Regions from separate parts of the Saccharopolyspora mangrovi genome, predicted to be linked through region 2. Evidence: riboswitches for the same ligand, from Rfam matches in the RefSeq annotation. Region 2 holds a riboswitch; each other region holds the start of a gene.

Region 1 (7,438 bases), on a different contig from region 2:
GCGTCAGTGCAGGTAGGTGGGGGTGACGACGGCCCCTCCGCAGGTGTGGAAGGCCAGGTTGAAGCTGACCACCGCCGGGGAGGCGTTCTCGTCCACGCCCAGCTTCTCGGTGTCGACCGCGTGCACCACGAAGTAGTAGCGGTGCGGCCGGTCACCGGGGGGCGGAGCGGCTCCGCCGAAGGCGCGCTCGCCCATGTCGTTGGCGACGTGGAACGAGCCGGCCGGGATGTTCTGGCCGTTGCGGTTGCCCGCGTCGGCGGCCAGCTCGGTCACGTTCGCGGGCACGTCGACCAGGACCCAGTGCCAGAACCCGCCCGGGATGGGTGCGTCCGGGTCGAAGCAGGTGACCACGAAGCTCTTGGCGGCATCCGGGAAGCCCGACCAGCTCAGCTGCGGCGACACGTTCTGACCGCCCGCACCCATGCCGTCGTAGGCCTGGGCCTTCGACATCGCCCGGCCGTCGGCCACGTCGGTGGAGGTGACGGTGAACTCGGGGACCGCGGGCAGGAACGAGTACGGATCAGGATCGATCGGGCGCTCCAGACTCATGCGAGCATCCTCCTTTTCCTGTGGCTAGGGGGTGATCGTCGGCGATCACCGGACCCAGCCTAGGAGACCTCGCGCAGCTCCACCTCGCCGGATCTATCGGCTCGTTGCATCATGCGCAATGAGGGGTGTGCATCTTGCAGCATCGTGTGGCTAAGCTGTCGCCGATCCAGTGATGACGGGAGGAAACGTGGCGCAGCTGGGCAACGAGGCCGAGGTGTTGTGCCTGGGCGAGACGATGTCGCTGGTCGCTCCGGCCGCCCCGGTACCCCTGGAAGAAGCCCCCGCTTTCACGCTCTCCGCCGGTGGCGCCGAGTCCAACGTGGCCGTTCACCTGGCTTCGCTCGGTCACCGCGTGCGGTGGGCGAGTCGCGTCGGGGACGACCCGCTCGGACGTCGCGTGGTCGGCTCCATCGCCGCCGCGGGCGTCGACACCGGGCTGGTCGAGGTGAGATCCGACGCTCCGACCGGCGTCTACTTCAAGGACCCCGGGCCGGACGGCACCCGCGTGCACTACTACCGAGCGGGTTCGGCGGCGTCGACAATGGACCAGGACTTCCTCGCCGACGAGGTCATCGACGCCGCGCGCGTCCTGCACATCAGCGGCATCACGCCGGCGCTGTCGGAGAGCTGCGACCGGCTGATCCGGCGGCTGCTGACCCGCCCCCGCCGCGCCCCGATCTCCTTCGACGTCAACCATCGGCCCGCGCTGTGGTCGGCCCGGCAGGCCGCCCCGGTGCTCGCCGAACTCGCCCAGCTCGCCGACGTGGTGTTCGTCGGGCTCGACGAAGCCGCCGCCCTGTGGGGCGTGAAAACCGCCGAGGACGTGCGGAAACTCCTGGACTCCCCGGTCACGGTCGTGGTCAAGGACGGCGGTGAGGCCGCCCACGCGCTGGGCGAGCGGTCGACCGTCGTGCCCGCGCCGAGCGTCGAGGTCGTCGAACCGGTCGGCGCCGGTGACGCCTTCGCCGCCGGGTTCCTCTCCGGCGTGCTGCGCGGCGAGGACGACCAGCGCTGCCTGCGCCGGGGGCACCTGCTGGCCGCGCACAGCCTGCGCAGCACCGAGGACCACACCACCCCGCCCGATGCCGAATCGCTGGAACGCTGGCTGAGCCTCGACCAACAGCGTTGGGGCGCACTGCGATTCGACGGGAGCGAGTGAGACGTGCCCTTCCTCGACGAACTGTTCGCCAAGCCGGTGATGGCGATCCTGCGCGGCATGGACCCGCAGCGGACCGTCGAACTCGCCGAACGCGCCTGGGACCTGGGCATCGACGCCGTCGAGGTCCCGATCGAGACCCCGGAGGCCGAGCCGTCGCTGGCGGCCGCCGTGCGCGCCGGGACCGAACGCGGCCGCCCGGTCGGCGCGGGCACGATCAGCACCTCGGACCAGCTGCGCACCGCGCGGGAACTCGGCGCGGCCTTCACCATCGCGCCCGGTCTGGACGCCGACGTCGTGCAGCTCAGCGCCGAGCTCGACCTGCCGCACGTGCCCGGCGTGGCCACGCCCAGCGAGATCCAGCAGGCGCTGCGGCTCGGCCTGTCGTGGGTGAAGGCTTTCCCCGCCGCGGAGCTGGGCAGCAGCTGGTTCCGCGCGATGAGGGGTCCCTTCCCCGCGCTGCGCGTGGTCGCCACCGGCGGCATGAACGCCCGCAACGCCCCCGAGTTCCTGCAGGCGGGCGCCGACGTGGTCGCCGTCGGTTCGGCGCTGGAAGATGACGCCCAGCTGCCCGCCCTGGCGCAGCTCATCGACGGGTGAGCGAAGTTTCAGCTGGAACTTCCCCCGCGGCGGTGAACGAAGGTGTCGACTGAACCCGTGGTCCCTCGGGGCGGGTTCCAACCGAAGCTCCCGTCGCTGTGCGGGACGTGGTCGTGACGAACTTGGAAGAGGAGAAGTCGTGAAGGTTCACGTTGGTCCGGTGGCGAACGCCGAACTGGAGGCCGCCGTGGTGGCCGCCGGCGCTGAGCTGAGCTCCGCCGGGGACGCGAACGCGCTGGTGTGGTTCGGCGGGGAGCCGAGCCGGTTCGCCGAGTACGACCGCCCGGGCCTGGAGTGGGTTCAGCTGCCCTCGGCGGGCATCGAGTCGTGGGTGGCCGCCGGTGTGCTGCGCGAGGACCTCACCTTCACCTCGGCCGCCGGCACCTTCGCGCAGACCGTCGCCGAGCACACGCTCGGGCTGATGCTCACCGGCGCGCGGCAGCTGGCGACGATGGCCCGCGCCACCAGCTGGCAGCGCCCGGAGGGCATGCGCAGCCTCACCGGATCGACCGTCGGCATCATCGGTGCAGGTGGGATCGGCAAGGCGCTGATCGAGATGCTGCGTCCCTTCGGCGTGCGGGTGCTGGCGGTGAACCGCTCCGGCAAGCCGGTGCTCGGTGCCGAGCGGACCTGGCCCGCGGAGGACGCCGGGGGAGTCCGCGAGGTGTTCGCCGAGTCCGACTTCGTCGTGGTGGCGGCTCCGGCGACCTCGGCCACCTCGAAGCTCGTCGACGCGGCCGCGCTCGAGGCGATGAAGTCCGGCGCGTGGCTGATCAACATCGCCCGGGGATCCCTCGTCGACACCGAAGCGCTGGTCGAGGCCCTGGACGCGGGTCGGATCGGCGGTGCCGCCCTCGACGTGACCGACCCCGAGCCGCTGCCCGACGGGCACCCCCTGTTCAGCCACCCGCGCGCGCTGATCTCGCCGCACACCGCGAACCCGCCCTCGCTGCAGATGCCCGCGCTGGCCCGCCGCGTCGAGGAGAACATCCGCCGCCACATGGCCGGCCAACCCCTCCTGGGCCTGGTCGACGTCGCGGCCGGGTACTGACGTCAGGCAACCGGCGAAGCCGGTTTCTCTTCCTCCACCTGAGGCACTGGCACCGCGGTGCCCTCCCCTGCGGGGGATTTCTGAGCGTCTTCGCGGCGAGTACGCCGTGACGCCGCGTGTTCGAAATGCTCAAGGAGCGGCGCACGGAGTCCACGAAGGCGCTGCGCTTTCCCGTTCGGGGGTTTCCGCTACCCGCACCGCCACGCAAGTTGAGGTGCTCCTCCAGAGGAGATCTTTCTCGCGAAATCGTGTGATGGGTGGTCCCTGATCGCGCGGTCGATAGGATGGCTGCGCCAGTACGGCGGTGACGTGGAGGAACCCGGTGTGAGGCCGGGGCGGTCGCGCCACTGTGACCGGGGAGCGGACCCCTGGCAGCCACGGCCCTGACGGGCTGGAAGGCGGGGACACCGCGAGGATCCGGGAGCCAGGAACTCCTGCCGCCGTGACCCCCCCGCCGGGGCGCGCACCCCGAGAGAGGATCACCGTGAGCGAGCCTGCCCGCGACGCCCGAGTTCTGCTGCTGTCCACTGCGGACACCGACCTGCTGGCCGCGCGTGCCGCCGAGGCCGACTACCGCGTCGCCAACCCCTCCCGGGTGGCCGCCGAGGACGTCCCGGCGCTGCTGGAGGACGTCGACGTCGTGGTCGTCCGGTTGCTGGGCGGTCGTCGCGCTTGGGAGGAGGGCCTCGACGCGGTGCTGGCCTCGGGCCTGCCGACCGTGGCGCTGGGCGGCGAGGCGACCCCGGACGCCGAGCTGATGACGCTGTCCACGGTGCCCGCCGGTGTGGCCACGCAGGCCCTGGCCTACCTGGTCGAAGGCGGCCCGGAGAACCTCGCGCAGCTGGCGAACTTCCTGTCCGACACGGTGCTGCTGACCGGCACCGGGTTCACCGAGCCGCAGTCGATGCCCGAGTTCGGCCTGCACGGCGAGCGCGCGCACGACCCGTCGCGGCCGACGATCGGCGTCGTCTTCTACCGGGCGCACGCGCTGTCCGGCAACACCGCGTTCGTCGACACCCTCGCCGACCAGGTCGAATCCGCCGGCGCCAACGTCGTGCCGGTGTTCTGCGGCTCGCTGCGCGGCCTGTCCGACGCCGCCGGTCTGCGCGAGCTGCTGGCGGGCTGCGACGCGCTGATCGCCACCGTGCTCGCCGCGGGCGGTGCCGTGGCCGCGGACGCCAGCGCGGGCGGTGACGAGGACTCCTGGGACGCCGGTGCGCTGGCCGAACTCGACATCCCCGTGCTGCAGGGTCTGTGCCTGACCACCAGCCGCGCGGTGTGGGCCGACAGCGACGCCGCGCTGTCGCCGATGGACGCGGCGATGCAGGTCGCCGTGCCGGAGTTCGACGGCCGGCTGATCAGCGTTCCGTTCTCCTTCAAGGAGGAGGGCCCGGAGGGCATCCCGGTCTACGTCGCCGACCCGGAGCGCGCGGCCCGCGTGGCCTCCACGGCGGTGTCGCTGGCGCGGCTGCGGCACGTGGACAATTCCGCCAAGCGCCTCGGCGTGGTGCTTTCGTCGTACCCGACCAAGCACTCCCGCGTCGGCAACGCCGTCGGCCTGGACACCCCGGCATCGGCGGTCGTGCTGCTGCGCGCGCTGGAGGAGGCCGGCTACGACCTGGGCGGGCTGGACGTGGCCGGTCTGGACGGCGACACCCTGATCCACCGGCTCATCTCCGCCGGTGGTCACGACGTGGAGTGGCTGACCGAGGAGCAGATGGCCGAGGCCGCGATCCGCGTCCCGGCGACCCGCTACCGCGAGTGGTTCGACGCGCTGCCCGAGGAGCTGCGCGCGTCGATGACCGAGCACTGGGGCGCCCCGCCCGGCAGCCTCTACGTCGACGACGAGGGCCACCTCTACGTCGCGGCGCTGCGGTTCGGCAACGTGGTGATCCTGATCCAGCCGCCGCGCGGGTTCGGCGAGAACCCGATCGCGATCTACCACGACCCGGACCTGCCGCCCTCGCACCAGTACCTGGCGGCCTACCGCTGGCTGGCCGAGGACTTCGGCGCGCACGCGGTGATCCACCTGGGCAAGCACGGCACGCTGGAGTGGCTGCCCGGCAAGGGCCTCGGGCTGGCCGCGGACTGCGCGCCGGACGCGGTGCTGGGCGACATGCCGTTCGTGTACCCGTTCATCGTCAACGACCCGGGCGAGGGCACGCAGGCCAAGCGGCGCGGCCACGCGACCGTGGTGGACCACATGATCCCGCCGATGGCGCGCGCCGACGCCTACGGCGACATCGCCAAGCTGGAGCAGCTGCTCGACGAGTACGCGCTGGTCACCGACCTGGACCCGGAGAAGAAACCGGCGCTGCGCAACCAGATCTGGGAGCTGGTCACCCAGGCCGAGCTGCACCACGACCTGCACCAGGAGGGCCAGCCGGACGCGGAGTCCTTCGACGACTTCGTGATGCACATCGACGGCTACCTGTGCGAGATCAAGGACGTGCAGATCCGCGACGGCCTGCACATCCTCGGCCGCGCGCCGCGGGACGAGGAGCTGGTCAACGACGTGCTGGCGATCCTGCGCGCCAAGCAGGTCTTCGGCGGCAAGGTCGGCGCGCTGCCCGGTCTGCGCTCCGCGCTTTCAGTCCACTTCGGACTCGACGAGCAGGCGCTGCTGGCCGAGCCCGGTGCCCGCGCGGACGTCCCGGCCGAGCTGACCGCGCTCGTCGAGGGCCCGTCGGCTTCCGCGTCGGACGCGGTGGACCTGCTGGAATCGTTGGCGCGCAAGCTGATCGAGGCGCTGGCCGGCACCGGCTGGGACGTCGAGCGCGCCGAGCAGGTCGTCACCGACGTGATCGGCACCCGAGTCGAGGACCTGGTGCGGGTGCTGCGGTTCGCCTGCGCCGAGCTGGTGCCGCGACTGGCGCGCACCACCGACGAGGTCGACCACGTGCTGCGCGCGCTCAACGGCGGTTTCGTGCCGGCGGGCCCGTCGGGTTCGCCCACCCGGGGGCTGATCTCGGTGCTGCCGACCGGTCGCAACTTCTACTCGGTGGACCCCAAGGCCATCCCGTCCCGCAACGCCTTCGACGTCGGTTCCGCGCTCGCCGATTCGCTCATCGCCCGGCACGTCGCCGACACGGGGGAGAACCCGCGTTCGGTCGGTCTGACCGTGTGGGGCACCTCGGCGATGCGGACCCAGGGCGACGACATCGCCGAGATCCTGTGGCTGCTGGGTTGCCGCCCGAAGTGGGACGACGCCTCGCGGCGGGTCACCGGCTTCGAGGTCGTCGAAGTCGCCGAGCTCGGCCGGCCGCGGATCGACGTGGTGGTGCGCATCTCCGGCTTCTTCCGCGACGCGTTCCCGCACGTCGTCTCGCTGATCGACGACGCGGTGCAGACCGTCGCCAAGCTCGACGAGCCCGACGAGGACAACTACGTCGCCGCGCACTACCGCGCCGACGTCGGTGAGCACGGCGACGACCGGCGGGCCTCGACGCGCATCTTCGGCTCCAAGCCGGGCGCCTACGGTGCCGGGCTGCTGCCGCTGATCGACGCCCGCAACTGGCGCAGCGACGCCGACCTCGCCGAGGTCTACGCGACCTGGGGCGGTTACGCGTACGGCCGGGGGCTCGACGGGCGCGAGGCGCGCGGTGACATGGAGACGGCGTTCAAGCGGATCCAGGTGGCGGCCAAGAACGTCGACACCCGCGAGCACGACATCGCCGACTCCGACGACTACTTCCAGTACCACGGCGGCATGGTCGCGATGGTGCGCTCGCTGTCCGGGCAGAACCCGGCCGCCTACGTGGGTGATTCGGCGGTGCCGCACGCGGTCAAGACGCGCACGCTGGGCGAGGAGACCAAGCGGGTCTTCCGGGCCCGGGTGGTCAACCCGAAGTGGATCTCGGCGATGCAGCGGCACGGCTACAAGGGCGCGTTCGAGCTCGCCGCCACGGTGGACTACCTGTTCGGCTTCGACGCCACGGCCGGTGTGGTCGACGACTGGATGTACACCAAGCTCGCCGAGTCCTACGTCTTCGACGAGCAGGTGCAGCAGTTCCTGCGCAACTCGAACCCGTGGGCGCTGCGCGGCATGACCGAGCGGCTGCTGGAGGCCGCCGACCGGGGTC
Region 2 (7,438 bases):
CCATCCCGCGCTCGTCGCGCTGGCCGGCGGAGCGTTCGTGGCCATCGCCGTGCTCGGCATCGCCTTCCCGATCGTCATCGCCGTCGCCGGCCTGATCGGCTGGCTCTTGGCCCGGTTCGCTCCGCACATCATGAACCGCGCCGAGAGCAACGGCGCCGATGACGGTGCGGCACCGTTGATGTCCGACGACGCCCTGCACCACGAGACCCCTTCGCTGCGCCGCGGGCTGCAGATCCTGGCTGTCGGCCTGATTGCCTGGGCGCTGCCGGTCGCAGCGGTCGCCCTGTTCACCGGTGCGGGCAGCGTGTTCACCACGCAAGGGGTGTTCTTCTCCGGCACGGCCCTGGTCACCTTCGGTGGCGCCTACGCCGTGCTGGCCTTCGTCGCGCAGCGCGCCGTGGAGGTCTACGGCTGGCTGTCGGCGTCGGACATGGTGCGGGGCCTGGCGTTGGCCGAGACGACGCCGGGACCGCTGATCATGGTGGTGCAGTTCGTCGCCTTCCTCGGCGCCTACAACAACCCGGGGACGCTCAACCCGTGGGTCGCCGCCGTGCTGGGCGCGCTGCTGACGACGTGGGTGACGTTCGTGCCGTGCTTCCTGTTCATCCTGCTGGGCGCCCCGCACGTCGAACGCCTCCGCCACAACCACGCGCTGTCGGCTGCGCTGACCGGCATCACCGCTGCTGTGGTCGGTGTGATCGCCAACCTCGCCCTGTACTTCGCAGGCCACACCCTGTTCGCCGGTACGCATCTCCAGCGAGTCGGGCCCCTGGCGCTGAACCTGCCCGATCTGGCCAGCGTGCGACCCGTCGCAGCCGCCATCACCGCGATCGCTCTCGTGCTCGTGTTCGCCCTGCGCTGGCCGATGCTGCGGGTGTTGGGGATCTGCGCCGGACTCGGCGCCGCAGCAGCCCTCGTCGGGCTACCGGTGTCCTGATCGGTTGAGGCTCACCCGCGTTGGTTCCGCCTGGATCGGGGTGCGTTGTGGAGCACGCACTCGGTGCAATACCCGGCGTTGGCGCGCCACAGCTGGCAGCAAGTCCGGCGCCGGGAGTGCAGACCCCGTGGTGTGGCGCTGAGGTCGAGCAGGTCCTCGCGTCCGGTGGCGCCGCGCAGCTCGACGGCGGTGTCGAAGACGTTCCCGCCGGCTCCGTCGATGGCCATGCGCCGGAGCACTTCACCGATCAAGCCGACCGCGTTTCCCCAGTACTGGTCGCTGCCGGGTGGCGGGCCGTCCAGGGAGGCCAGCCCTTCGGTGAGGGGTGAGAGGAATTCGGAAACGGTGGCCCACCAGGCGTGTTGAGTGCTCCGGGAATCGAGGGCGAGTCCTAGCAACATTCCCCGATCGTCGAGCGCGGCGTGTGCGGTGGTCAGCGAGGGGATGGGCAGACCCAGGTGGTGTTCGGGAACCGTCGCGCACAACGCGAGCCAGGACGCGCGGAAGGCGACGAGAACGGTTGCCGCCCGGTGGTGGTGAAAACCGCCCAGCCGCTGCCATTCCCGCACGTTGCAGGACAGCAGGCCCGAAAGCGGACGGCAGAACTCCGGCCACGGCACGAGTTTCGCAGGCTGCTCGGGTGCCCGAGCGAGCGATCGGGTGCAGCGGGCGAGCAGGCGAGCGGTCGAATCGTCCACGAGGCCATTGCACCTGAACGCCGGCGTGCGCGAGCCGCGCGGTGACGTTCGTCGCTGGATCGGCTGTTGTGCCCGCCCCGATCTCCCTCTACCGTTCCGGATGCCGCAGTGCACGGGAAGCCGGTGGAAATCCGGCGTGGTCCTCGCCACTGTGACCGGGAAGCGACCCCGACAACGCCACTGGACGCCGGCAGGTGACTGGGAAGGCCAGGGGAAGCGTCGATCCGGAAGCCAGGAGACCGGCTGCGGCACGCACCGAGTTCCACGAGAGATGGAAAGAGGATTCGACATGACCGCTCCTGCGCTGTCCGCTGCCGCACCGCGGATCCACGTTCCGGCCTGGGCTTGGGCGCTCGCCGCGTTCGCCCTGGTGGGCTTGTACGTCGTGTTGCAGGACAACGGCCTCCTGCTCGCGCAGGCCGCCGATGTCGTGCACGAGTTCACCCACGACGGCAGGCACGCCCTCGGCGTTCCGTGCCACTGAGCGGGGGTGTGATGAGCTCGCCGTTCAACGCGGTCCTCCGGCGCGGTCTGCTCGCGGGTGCGTTCGCCGGTCTGACCGCAGCGCTGATGTCAATGCTGCTGGTGCAAGCCCCGCTCCAGGCATCGCTGGGGATCGAGGAAGCGCGCTCGCACGCCTCGGGCGAGCACGCGCACGAGGAGATGTTCTCCCGGCCTGTCCAGGTGGTCGGCGGCATGGTCGCCGCCGTGCTGGTGGGCGTGGCCATCGGTGTGATCTTCGCGGTGGTGTTCGCCAGCGTCCGGCATCGGATGACCGCGCGCACCGACTTCGGGCGCAGCCTGCAGCTGACCGCGGTGGGATTCTTCGCGGTGTCGCTGCTGCCCGCGGTGAAGTACCCGGCGAACCCGCCCGGTGTCGGTGAGACCGAGTCGGTGTCGGGCCGCACGCTGGCGTACTTCTCGTTCATCGCCGCAGGGATCGTGATCGTGCTCGCAGCCCATCACCTGCGCGGCTACTTGGCCGCGCGCGGGTGGAGTCCGAGCTCGTCGGTCACCGCCACCGCGGCAGCGACGGTAGTCCTCACCGGCGTTGCGCTGTGGGCCTGGCCTGCCAACCCCGATCCGATACCGGCCGACGTTCCCGCCGCGTTGTTGTGGCAGTTCCGGCTCGCGTCACTCGCGGAACTCGCCGGCATGTGGGCGGCGCTCGGCTTCTCCTTCGGCCTGCTCAACGAACCCAACCGCACCGAAGCACCGACGGAGGCGTTGGCGACCTAGCACCGACGTCACGAGACGGATGCTGAGGGAAGCAGAGCGGTGGTTCGCGCAGGCGCCATCGACCACGTGGGATCGCCGCGGCAGAGGGATGCGGTGGGAAGGTTGCGGTGGAGCTGACGCTGGTCGGGCAGGCCGTGGGCATGTTCGCGGTGACCAACATCGATGACGTCGTGATCCTGGCGCTGTTCTTCGGCCAAGCCGCTGGTCACCCTGCGGGTGCTGTGCGGGTGGTGGCCGGGCAGTATCTGGGCTTCGGCGCGATTCTGGCCGCGGCGGTCGTCGGTGCGCTCGGCGCCGGTCTGCTGCCCGAGGCGGCTCTCCCGTACCTCGGGTTGCTTCCGCTGCTGTTGGGTATCCGCGCCGGGTGGTCGGTGTGGCGCGAGCACCAGAACGGGGATGAGGGAGAGATCCCGAGCGCGGGCGAGGGCCCGAAGATGTGGGCGGTCGCCGCGGTGACGTTGGCCAACGGCGGAGACAACATCGGGGTCTACGTCCCGGTTTTCGCCACCGTCGGCTCAGGCGGGCTGGCCGTGTTCGCGGTCGTGTTCCTGCTTCTGGTAGCCGTGTGGTGTGCCGCAGGACGGTACTTCGCCACCCGTCCCGTGATCGCTCGCTCCCTGTCGCGCTGGGGTCACATCGTGCTGCCCGTGGTCCTGATCGGCATCGGCCTGGTGATCCTGATCGAAGATGGAGCGTTCGGGCTGTGAGACGTGGGGGCCGGTTATGCCACAACCAGTCCTCGCTGCTGATGCCCGGCGACCATTCCCCACGGCCATACGTTCGGCAGAAGTGCCCCGGAGGAAACCTTCGGGGCACTTCGACTCGTCCCGCGCGCGTCGTTTCTTGAACTGCTTGAACGATTGAGTCCCCGGGGGCTCGTGCTAGCTTTCTTGCGCGTATTCGCAGGCGAACGTGGCGTCGTTCGGTTTGACGCCCAGGATCTGGAGATCGCGTGGGCATTGCATGGATGCGTAGTACCAGTCCTGCGCGGCGTTTTCGCACACTCCTGTGACCTTCGGGCCGATTTCGTAGTTCCGGTCCCGCAGAACTTCCAAGCATTGATACGTGGTGGCCTGCGCCGGCGCGGAAACCAGCAGTGGGAGGCCAATGGCTGCGGTCACGACGCTGGCGCCGACGGTCGCTGCTCGGAATATGTTTCTCATCAACGTGATCCCCTCAGCGTGTCTTCCGGTATGCCGCGCCTGAAGGCGCGGCACGACCAAGCTAAGGGCACGGCTACGACCGGCGAATCCGCAGATCGCATACATCGCACGATTCTTTCGTAGCGTGCACGCAATACTTTGGTTGCGTCGACTTGTCTTGAAACTGGTCGGGAGTCGGATGCTGCGCAGAGTTCGTGCCCCACACGTGATTTCGTGTGAGGCACGAACTGCGCAGGGGGTCAGGTCAGTGAGGCTGTGAGGGAGATCGTCGTGCCTGCGAGGGCTTGGCTGACCGGGCAGTTGGCCTTGGCGTCCTCGGCTGCTTTGGTGAAGGCCTCCGCGTCAATGCCGGGTACCTCGGCCTGGACCGTGAGGTGGATGCCGGTGATGCCCGCGCCCGGTTTGAAGGTGACCTCTGCTTTGGTGTTGAGCCTGGTGGGTGGCGTGCCGGCTTGGGTGAGGCCGTTGGACAGCGCCATCGAGTAGCAGCTGGAGTGGGCGGCGGCGATGAGCTCCTCGGGGCTGGTCTTGCCGTTGGGCTCCTCGGCGCGGGACGGCCAGGACACCGGGTACTGCCCGATCTGGGAGGAGTCCAGGGACACCGTGCCAGTGCCCTCCAGCAGGGTGCCTTCCCAGGTGGTGTGTGCGGTGCGCGTGGTGCTCATTGCGGTCCTTCCTGGTCGACCGGGTGGGTTGCTGTGACCGTCCCCCAGGATCCGGCCAAACCCGACGGCTCGCACGTCGCCCTTCCCGTTCATCCGGCGTCGAGGTCGGTGGGGCGTTGGGAGCGGGGGAGGGTTTCGAGGACGAGGCGGTAGGAGTCGGTCACGAGTTCGTCGACCAGCTCGTCGGTGATGGCATCTCCCGGCCCGAGGGTGATCCAGTGCTTCTTGTTCATGTGGTAGCCGGGGGTGATCTCCACGTGGGCCTCGCGGAGGCCCACCGCGTCGTCGGGGTCGGCCTTGACGATGACGACGGGTTGGCCTGCTACCGCTCGTGCGTCGCGTGCGCGGGGGTGCTGGGGAACTGTGGTCATCAGCATGAACCACTTCGTGCGCACCCGGGCGGCCTGCCACCCCTCTTCGAAGGTGTAGAGGTCGGTGCCCGGCAGGTTCTGGGCGCACTTCCGGGCCGCTTCCTGCAAGGCCTCGCCGTCCATCGCCGCGCTCCTCCTCGACACCGGCACAGCCCCAGCTCCGGGCTGGAGTCAGCTGCCACGTTAACGCGACTGGACGGGACTCCACTGGAGCAGGGGCTGAGCGGGTCGTCACCTCCGGAGGTGGGTGCCTGAGGACGCTGCCGTCCGGCCTAGTCGGACAGGAACGTCAGCAGTTCGGAGTTGATCGTCTCGGCGTGCGTGGTGGGCATGCCGTGCGGGAGGTCGTGGTAGGTCTTCAACGTCGCGTGCTGCAGCAGTTTCGCCGACAAGGGCCCCGCGTTCTGGTACGGGACGATCTGGTCGTCTTCGCTGTGCATCACCAGGACCGGCACGGTGATCTTGTTGAGGTCGTCGGTGAAGTCGGTTTGTGAGAACGCGACGACGCCGTCGTAGTGAGCCTTGGCGCCGCCCATCATCCCCTGGCGCCACCAGTTCTGGATGAGGGCTTCTCGCGGTTCCACACCGGGCCGGTTGAATCCGTAGAAGGGGCCTGCGGGAATGTCGCGGTAGTACTGCGAGCGATTGGCGGCCAGATCTGCCTGGAACCCGTCGAAGACCTCCTGGGGAAGGCCCTCCGGATTGGCACCGGTTTTGACCATCAAGGGCGGGACCGCGTTGATGAGGGCGGCCTTGGACACCCGCGCCTCGCCGTGCCTGGCCAGGTAGCGGACCACTTCGCCGCCGCCGGTCGAGTGACCGATGTGAATGGCGTCGGTGAGATCGAGGTGAGCGGTCAGCGCAGCGAGGTCGTCGGCGTAGTGGTCCATGTCGTGACCATCGCCCGGCTGGCTGGAGCGCCCGTGCCCGCGGCGATCGTGGGCGATCACCCGGTAGCCGCGCTGCACGAAGAACAACATCTGGGCGTCCCAGTCATCGGCCGACAGCGGCCAGCCATGGCTGAACACGATCGGCGTGCCCGAACCCCAGTCCTTGTAGTAGATCTCCGTGCCGTCAGCGGTGGTGATGGTGCTCATGTGGTTCCTTCCTCGGATTTCAGTCAACGCCGCCAACGCTCCCCATCGTCTGACGTGCTGCCCAAGGGATTAAGTCACCACAGCCTGCTCTCGAACGGGTGAAACACCAGGGGAACCCTGGCCCGCCGTGGCTGCGGCGGGCCAGGGCCAGATGCCTCAGGCCGCGGCCGGTTCCGCGGCCGCCGGGGTGGAGTCCGGGTCGTGCTTGCGCACGGCGACCAAGGCGAGCGCGCAGAGCGCGACGACGGCGGCGGCGCCGATGTAGAGCTGGGTCGCCGAGGCGCCGGCGTCCTTGAGCAGCCCCGCGATGGTCGGGGACAGGATCGCGCCGATCCGGCCCATGCCGAGCGCCCAGCCCATGCCGACGCTGCGGAGGTGGGAGGGGTACAGCGGCGGGCCGACGGTGTAGGCGCCGGCGATGCAGCCGTTGATCAGCGCGCCGACGAGGACGCCGATGCCGAACCCGAGCCACAGGATCGAGGTGCTCAGGATGAACACGACCATCATCGCGGCCGACAGCAGCGAGAACCCGATCAGCACGACCCGCGGCGGGCGGAGCCGGGCGGCCAGGCCGTAGAGCACGGAGCCGACGGTGCCGCCGATCGAGATCGCCATCCCGGCGGTGACCGCAGCGGTCTTCGAGAGCCCTTCCTCGGCGAGGAGGGTGGGGGTCCAGCTGTTGACGAAGTAGAAGCCGAACATGATCGTGATGAAGATGATCCAGAGCAGGACGGTGGGGGCGAGCAGCTGCTTGAGCCAGCCCGAACCGGCCTGCCCGGCGTCCTTCCGGGCGGAACTGGCCTGGTCGAGGTCGGGGGTGCTGATGGGGTCCATCCCCATGCGCGCCAGGGTCCGGTTGATGCGCTCCAGGGCACCGCTGGGACGGCGCTGCTCGAGGAACGCGACGGACTCGGGCAGCAGCACGGCGATGACGATGAGGGCGAGCAGCGTTCCGAAACCGCCGGCGTAGAAGACGATCCGCCAGTCACCGCCCACCGTGGACTTCGCGACGACGCTCGCGAGGGTCGCGCCGATGCCGTACCCGGCGGTGTAGATGCCGATGGCGAGCCCGCGGTTCTTGGTGTTGGAGAACTCGCTGGCGATCACGTTGGTGCTGGCCAGGATGCCGCCCACGCCGATGCCGGTCACGAGCCGGAACAGGCCCATCACCAGCACCGAGGGGGCCATCGCGGCGCCGAACATGCCGATCGTGCCCAGCACGAGGCTGATCAGGATCAGCGGGCGGCGCCCGATCAGGTCGGCGAAGG
Region 3 (7,438 bases), on a different contig from region 2:
CGTGGAGCTCGAGCTCCGGCGCGGTCTGGGCCCACTCGCGCGCCTGCGTCACGACGCGCTGCGGCAGCACGCCGTCGAACAGGAAGTACGGGGCCACCACGACGCGCTTGGCCCCGAGCTTGCGAGCCCGGTCCAGCCCGCCAGGGACGTCCGGCGATGCCAGGGAGATGAACGCGGTCTCAACAGTGTCGAAGCCGCAGGTCTCCTGCAAGAGGCGTGAGACCTTGCACACTTCGGCGTTGGCGTCGGGGTCGGTGGAGCCGCGGCCCACGAGAACCACTGCGGTGTCGACCCATTCCTCGCGCGGGACCTCCGCGGCGATCCGCTCGGCGAGCAGGTCCAGCAGGATCGGGTGCGGGCCGAGCGGGCGGCCGAAGACGAACGACGTGCCGGGGTGCCGGCGGACTTCGCGCTCCAGCGCGGCCGGGATGTCGCCCTTGCCGTGCCCGGCGGCGACCAGGACCAGCGGCACGGCGGCCATCCGGCGGTGGCCCTTGTCGGTGAGCTCGGCCCAGGCTTCGGTGACCGCGGGGGCGGACAGCTCGATGAAGCCGCCGGAGGTGTCGACACCGGCCGCGGCCATGCGCGCCTTCAGCCGCTCCAGGAAGGCGTGGAACTCCGACACACCTCGTTCGTCCACCGTGCCGTGGCCCACGACCAGCAGCGGTTCGGTCACCGGTTACCTCCAGGTTCTGCCCAGTAGAGCAGGGCGTTGATGGCGGCGGCAGCGATCGCCGCCCCACCGCGTTCGGTCAAGGTGCTCACGGCCGGTAGGCCGCTGCGCCGCAGTGCGGCCTTGCTGTCGACGGCGCCGACGAAGCCGACCGGGACACCGACGATCAGCGCCGGTTCCAGGTCGCCGTTCTCGGCGAGCCGGAGCAGTTCGGTGAGCGCGGTGGGGGCGTTGCCGACCGCCCACACGGCGCCGCGGGGGTGTTCCGCCGCCGCGAGTCGCATGCCTGCGGCGGATCGGGTGAGGCCTTCGGAAGCGGCGAGCTCGGCGACTCCCGGGAAGTCCAGGCCGATCCGCACCTCGCGGGCGGTGATGCCGGAGGCGACCATGCGCACGTCGGTGATCAGCGGCGCGCCGGCCAGCAGGGCGTCGCGGCCCTGCCGCAGCGCGGGCTCGTCCGCGACGACCTCGCCGGTCCAGCTGGGGTCGGCGGTGGTGTGCACGACGCGTTCGACGACCGCCCGGGTCAACGGCTCGAACCGGTCGAAGTCGGCTCGGGACCGCATGATCCGGTAGGACTCGGTCTCGATCGGATGCACTGTGCGCCTCATGGTCGTTCCTGTTCCCCTACGCGATTTCCGCGTTCTTCCGTGCGGTGAGCCGCCACCACATCGCCGCGCCGCCCCACACCAGCAGGAACAGCGCCAAGGTCAAGTAGCCGAGCAGCTCGAACTGGTCCGCGATGGCCGCGATCCCGCCGAGGAACTCCAGTCCCGACTCGGCGAGGAGTCCACAGAGGACGACGAAGGCGACGAGCGCGGCGAGCCCGACGGTCAGCGCGGTGGTGGTGACGTTGACCCACAGCCGCCGCAGCGGGCGCGCCAGCGACCAGGTGTAGGCGCGGGACATGAGCATCCCGTCGACGCTGTCCACGGTGCACATCCCGGCGGCGAACAGCAGCGGCAGGCTCAGCACCGCGATCGCCGAAAGGTTCGCCCCCGGGGTGACCATCGCCAGCACCGTGATCTCGGTGGCGGTCTGCATCCCGAGGCCGAACAGCAGGCCGATGCCGAACAGGTGCCAGGAGCGGGCAACGCCTTGCATCCGGCCGCGCAGCAGGCGCGCGAGCAGTCCGCGGCGGCCGAGGACGAGTTCGACCTCGGCTTCGTCGATGGCGCCGCTGCGGGCCCGGCGCAGCAGCCGCCAGGCGTCGCGCAGCACGAGCGCGTTGAGCACGGCGAGGGTGGTCAGCACGGCGACGACGATCAGGTCGACGGCGGTGGCCACGCGCACGCCGGTCTGCTCGGCCCACTGCTGGGCGGCGGGTCCGGCGATGAAGGCGATCGCGCAGGCCAGCAGCATCACGACGCTGGCGTGGCCGAGGGCGAACCACATGCCGGTGGACACCGGACGCCTGCCGCGCTGCATCAGCAGCCGGGTGGCGTCGTCGATGACGGCGACGTGGTCGGCGTCGAATCCGTGCCGCAGGCCGAGCAGGTAGGCGGTGGTGCCGGCGGCGGCGAGGCCTCCGGCGGCGCTGAACGCCTGCTCGTGCAGCAGGTAGGCACCCCATCCCGCGAGGTGCAGTGCTCCTATGGCGGCCAGCAGGACCGCTGACTTCCGGCGCTCGCGTGCGCCCCATCCGGCCGTGGGCCGGCTCACTTCGGCATCCCCGCTCATGGGTTCTCCGACCTCCTGGGTTCTCCCGCCCGGGGTTCGGTGGCCGCGCGCCGCGGGTTCGCGGCACGGGGCCGGCACGCAGTGTCCTGACTCCCGGATCGGCGTGGTTCCCCGCCTTCCAGCTGGTGGCAGCCGTGGCGATGGGTGGGGACCACTCCCCGGTCACAGTGGCGGGACCGTCCCGGATTCGCACCGGGTTCCTGCACTGTCGGCGACAGTCATCCTTGCCTGATCTACGGTCCGAGGTCAAACTCGGTGAAATCGATCACGTTGCGTGATCTGCGCGTGGCTTCGATCGGCCGAAGGCGCTTTCAACCGGACCGATCGGGGGTACCCCGGTGGACGAGCCCATTGCTCCGGCTCGATGCTGCGTCAAGGAGGCCACCATGAACGAGACGCACTCGATCACGCTGAACCTGCAGGTCGTGGAGGCGGGAGCGAAGACGACCGCCGACGTCGGCTTCACCACACCGGCCGGGCAGGCGCTGCACGGTCACGGCACGGCCCGCAGGCACCCCGACGACCCGGAGGTACCGCAGATCGGCGACGAGATCGCCATCGCCCGCGCCCTGTTCGAACTCGCCCACAAGCTCCTCGACAACGCCTCCAACGACATCGGAGACCGCCTCCACCGCCGAGTCCACCTGCCCGCCTGACCCCGTGGGCCGGTGAGGTTCCGGTCGAAGCCTCACCCCACCTCGGCGAGGACGTCGCGGACGACGTGGGCGGCGGCCTCGGCGACCTCCATCGGCAGGCCGGGTCTGGTGCGCACCCGGAGCTGGGCGGGCTCCAGGCGTGGCAGGTCGCGGCGTTCGACCAGGCCCGTCGGCCGCGTCTTCGTCGACGGCAGCAGCGTCACGCCCAGACCGGCGCGGGTCGCGGCGAGCACGCCGGAGAGGTCGGCGGCCTCGCAGACCAGGTCCGGGCTCCGGCCCAGCGCGTTCATCGCCTCCATCGCGTGCCTGCGCAGCGTGCAGGGCTGGTCGAACACGACCATCGGCAGCGGCACGTCCTCGGCAGGCGGCTGCCAGTCCGGCGCGGCGAACCACTCCAGCCGCAGCTGACCTGCGTCGATGCTGCGTCGGCAGACGGTGTCGTCGATGAGCAGCGCGATGTCGATGCCGCCGCGGTCGACCGAGTCGGCCAGCCGGGCCGTGCGGTCCAGGCGGAAGCGGATCTCGCGTTCCGGGAACGCCGTGCGCATCCCGGAGGCCAGTTCGGGCAGGAACCGGTCGGCGGCGTGCTCGGTGGAGCCGAACACCAGCGTGCCGCGCCCTTCGGCGCCGAGCCTGCGCACGGCGTCGTCGTGCACGTCGAGGATGCGGCGGGCCTCAGCGAGCACCAGTTCGCCGTCGGCGGTGAACCGGGCCTGCCTGCCCTCGCGGACCACGAGCTTGCGGTCCAGCGCCCGCTCCAGCTTGCGCAGGTGCTGGCTGATCGCCGACTGGGTCAGGTAGAGCGCCGCCGCGGCCCGGTGGAAGCCGCCGCAGTCGGCGACGGCCACCAGGCTGCGCAGCGCGACGACGTCGAGCACTGCACTCATGCGCTCAGCGTAGACCGATCAGCAGCCGCGATCGATCGCGATCGCTTATCGTTGTTGGACGCCACCGGGGCGCGCGGTGAAGTCTTCGAGCATGCCCTCCGCGCGGTCGATCCCGCTCTCGCTCGCCGCTCCCGTCGTCTTCTTCTGGGCCAGCGGCTACCCGACCGGAGCGCTGGGAGTGGCCGCCGCGTCCCCGTTCCTGCTGACCACCGTGCGCCTCACCCTCGCCGCGGGAGTGCTGGCGGTGATCGCGCTGGTCGGACGCGCCACCTGGCCGAGCGGCGCCGCGGCCGGGCACAGCGCGGTGGCCGGGCTGCTGACGCACGCGATGCAGTTCGGCGGCTGCTACGGCGGGATGGCCGCCGGCGTGCCCGCGTCGGTGACGGCGCTGGTGATCTCGATGAACCCGGTGCTCACGGCCGCGCTGGCGGCGCTGCTGCTGCGGGAGCGGCTGAGCCGGTGGCGGGTGCTGGGCCTCGTGCTGGGCGTGCTGGCGGTGCTGGTCACCCTGGGCGGGCAGGTCGCTTCCGAGGGCGAGTGGAACCCGGCGATCCTGCTGACGCTGCTGGGCCTGCTGGGCTTCTCGGCCGGTGGCCTCTACCAGCAGCGGTACTGCGGCGGCATCGACATCCGCTCCGGCGGTGCCGTGCAGACCGTCGCTGCTGCGCTGGTCATCGGGGTGATCGCGGCGTTCGAGCACGGCCACGTCACGCACTGGGCGCAGGCCGGGATCACCGTGCTGTGGCTGGTGATCACCGGTTCGGTGCTGGGCGTGAGCTGCTACCTGCGGGCGGTCGCGGTCGGCGGGGCGGCGCGGGCGAGCGCCCTGTTCAGCGCGGTACCGCCGTTCACGGCCGTGATCGCCTGGCCGCTGCTCGGCGAAACCCCTTCGGCCGCAGTGGTCGTCGGCATCGCCCTGGCGACCACGGCGTGCGTGCTGGGCACCCGGACCGAAACCCGCACCCCGGCCCCGGTCTAGGCGGCCCGGCGGATCGCCTCCCAGGCCGCCTCGACGTGGCGTCGCTCGGTCGCCGGGGAACCGATGGCCAGCCGCAGCAAGGTCCGACCGTCGATCTTGGTGTGGGTGAGGTAGAGGTCGCCGGAATCGTTGAGCGCGTTCATCATCCGGTGGGTGCGCTCGTCGGCCTCGGCCGCGGGCAGGTCCGGGTAGCGCGGCCGGAAGCAGACCAGCGCGAACGGGTGCGGTTCCAGCAGTTCGAAATCCGGGTCCTCGCGCACCCACCCGGCGAACTCCTGGGCCAGCGCGACGGTGTCGCGGATGTGCGCGCGCAGCCCCTCGGCGCCGTACCAGCGCAGCACCGACCACAGCTTCAACGCCCGGAACCGGCGGCCGAGCGGGACCTGCCAGTCCCGGTAGTCGATCACCTCGCCGGATTCGGTGGCCTCGTTGCGCAGGTACTCCGGCAGGATCGACAGCGCCTCGATCATCGGCGCCCGGATCAGATCCTCGTAACCGTCGACGTCCGCCCCCGGGAAGTGGGTCTGCATCTGCGCGATCCGGTGCTCCACCGACTCGGGAACCACACCGGCGCGGATCAGCGAACCGCGCAACTCGTCCAGGATGTCCCTGGACCACAGCGGACGGAACGCGGCGTCCTCGGCGATGCTGAGGAGCGCGTCGCACACGAGCGGCTTGAACAGCACGCACGTGTCGAGGAGGGCACGGATCATCGGTGGCGGTCAGGCTTCCTCTTCCGGGACCGATCGACGCTCGGCCTTGGCATCGGGCGGCACGTCGTAGACGCCACCGGCTTCGGACACCCGGACCATCTCGTCGAGACCGGCGGCACGGGCTCGACGGGCACGCTCTTGGTAGGCCAGCAGGTCGTCCAGCCTGATCCTGCGGTGCCGACCGGGTTGTTCGTACGGGATCTCACCCGCTTCGAGCAGCCTGACCAGCGTCGGGCGGGAGATTCCCAGCATCTCGGCCGCCTCGCCGGTGGTCAGAAACGGTGTGGCGCGGGGCGACCGTGATGGCCATACCGCGTGACAGGGCGAACACCACGTCGTGCAGCACGTCGTAGAGCTCGTCAGGCAGATCGATCCTGGTGCCGTCCCGGGTGATCAGCGCCGGAGCCGAGCGCTGCTCGTCCAGCGCGCGCAACAGCCCCAACAGCTCGTCGGCCCTGGCCGGCGGCAGTACCGTGCGTTGCTCCGTCCCCTCCATGACCACCACATAAGCAGCGAAACGAACAAAACGAAAATGCTAGTCGTGGAGGTCGATGGCGTCCCTGGGGCAGATCTCGACGCATTCGCCGCAGGACGTGCAGGCTTCGGCGAGCACGTAGGGGCGGCCCGGGGCCGGGCGGAGGGCGTGTTCCGGGCAGGTGAGCAGGCACGCGCCACAGGCGGTGCAGGCGTCGGTGATCGTCAGCGGGTCAACGGACATCGCCCGCCATCCAGCGGTAGCCGCGCGGCGTGACCATCCGGCGACCGACCACAGCGGACTGCGAGGAGCCGACGACGACCGTGGTGAACATGTCCACCTCGGCCGGGTCGAAATCGCCGATCGGGGCGCACCAGACCTTCTGGTCCGCGCGGCTGGCCTGGCGGACCGCGCCCACCGGGGTCGTGGCGGGCCGGTGCTCGGCGAGGATCTCCAGGGCGCGGCCCAGCTGCCAGTGCCGCTGCACCGAACGCGGGTTGTAGAAGCACACCACCAGGTCGCCCTCGGCCGCGGCGCGGACCCGGCGCTCGATCATCTCCCACGGCGTGTGCAGGTCGGACAGGCTGATCAGGGCGTGGTCGTGGCCGAGCGGGGCGCCCAGCAGCGCCGACGCCGACAGCGCGGCCGTCACGCCCGGGACGCCGACGACCTCGATGTCCACGTCGGCCTTCTCCAGCGCCGGGCTGGCCATCGCGTACACGCCCGCGTCGCCCGAGCCGATCAGCGCGACGGCGCGGCCCTGCTTGGCCAGGTCGACCGCCTCGGCCGCGCGGGCCTCCTCGGCGCCCAGGCCGGTGGCGCGCTCCTCGGTGCCCGGCCGCAGCAGGTGCCGGACCTGGTCGAGGTACTGGTCCAGGCCGACGACCACCGAGGCGCGGCGCAGCTCGGCGTCGGCGCGCGGCGTGCGCAGGTCCGGCGCACCGGGGCCGATGCCGACGATGGCGAGCCTGCCGCGCGGGCTGATCCGAGCGGCGGCGACGGTGACGTTGTCGCCCTTGATCTTGTCGGCCACCAGCCCGACCGGTGCGCCGTAGGCGAGTTCGGCGGCGGCGTGCAGCGCAGAGGCCTCGGCGACGCTGGGCGTGCCGACCTCGCTGCGCACCACCTCGCTCGGGTTGGGCACCTCCACGCCGGACAGCACCTCGGCCGGGTAGGTCAGCAGCGACAGCTCGTCGCCGCCGTCGCGGGAGTGCCAGAAGCCCAGGTCCTGCACGGCGTCGAGGATGCCGGCCTCGTCGGCCTTGAGGTCGACGCTGGCGAACGCGCGGATCGCGCGCGGGTCCAGGCCGTGCTCGCTGTCGAGCCGGGCGATGGTCTCGGTGACCGCGGTGCGCGAGACACCGCGCGCGGAACC

What was found. Region 2 has a riboswitch for cobalamin ahead of R4I43_RS03130 (CbtB domain-containing protein). Riboswitches for the same ligand answer to the same signal wherever they lie in the genome.
Region 1: linked by a shared signal. The riboswitch ahead of cobN (cobaltochelatase subunit CobN) and the one ahead of R4I43_RS03130 (CbtB domain-containing protein) in region 2 are both predicted to bind cobalamin.
Region 3: linked by a shared signal. The riboswitch ahead of R4I43_RS05875 (HoxN/HupN/NixA family nickel/cobalt transporter) and the one ahead of R4I43_RS03130 (CbtB domain-containing protein) in region 2 are both predicted to bind cobalamin.

The regions. Positions count from the first base shown of each region.
Region 1 covers NZ_JAWLNX010000003.1:174,839-182,276, forward strand. The annotation lists gene R4I43_RS05730 (YbhB/YbcL family Raf kinase inhibitor-like protein) at 4-549, opposite strand; gene R4I43_RS05735 (sugar kinase) at 737-1,708, shown strand; gene R4I43_RS05740 (bifunctional 4-hydroxy-2-oxoglutarate aldolase/2-dehydro-3-deoxy-phosphogluconate aldolase) at 1,712-2,305, shown strand; gene R4I43_RS05745 (D-isomer specific 2-hydroxyacid dehydrogenase family protein) at 2,445-3,356, shown strand; cobalamin riboswitch at 3,670-3,789, shown strand; gene cobN (cobaltochelatase subunit CobN) at 3,841-7,438, shown strand, end outside.
Region 2 covers NZ_JAWLNX010000002.1:104,682-112,119, reverse strand. The annotation lists gene chrA (chromate efflux transporter) at 1-937, shown strand, start outside; gene R4I43_RS03135 (hypothetical protein) at 949-1,635, opposite strand; cobalamin riboswitch at 1,725-1,897, shown strand; gene R4I43_RS03130 (CbtB domain-containing protein) at 1,925-2,119, shown strand; gene R4I43_RS03125 (CbtA family protein) at 2,131-2,874, shown strand; gene R4I43_RS03120 (cadmium resistance transporter) at 2,982-3,581, shown strand; gene R4I43_RS03115 (hypothetical protein) at 3,756-4,142, opposite strand; gene R4I43_RS03110 (OsmC family protein) at 4,277-4,702, opposite strand; gene R4I43_RS03105 (MmcQ/YjbR family DNA-binding protein) at 4,792-5,196, opposite strand; gene R4I43_RS03100 (alpha/beta fold hydrolase) at 5,346-6,170, opposite strand; gene R4I43_RS03095 (MFS transporter) at 6,327-7,438, opposite strand, start outside.
Region 3 covers NZ_JAWLNX010000003.1:199,459-206,896, reverse strand. The annotation lists gene R4I43_RS05885 (sirohydrochlorin chelatase) at 1-676, opposite strand, end outside; gene R4I43_RS05880 (precorrin-8X methylmutase) at 673-1,284, opposite strand; gene R4I43_RS05875 (HoxN/HupN/NixA family nickel/cobalt transporter) at 1,301-2,335, opposite strand; cobalamin riboswitch at 2,433-2,556, opposite strand; gene R4I43_RS05870 (DUF1876 domain-containing protein) at 2,740-3,009, shown strand; gene R4I43_RS05865 (LysR substrate-binding domain-containing protein) at 3,042-3,896, opposite strand; gene R4I43_RS05860 (DMT family transporter) at 3,988-4,875, shown strand; partial or broken gene R4I43_RS05855 (pyridoxal-dependent decarboxylase) at 4,872-5,354, opposite strand; gene R4I43_RS05850 (helix-turn-helix domain-containing protein) at 5,598-5,840, opposite strand; gene R4I43_RS05845 (hypothetical protein) at 5,791-6,093, opposite strand; gene R4I43_RS05840 (DUF362 domain-containing protein) at 6,124-6,306, opposite strand; gene cobJ (precorrin-3B C(17)-methyltransferase) at 6,296-7,438, opposite strand, start outside.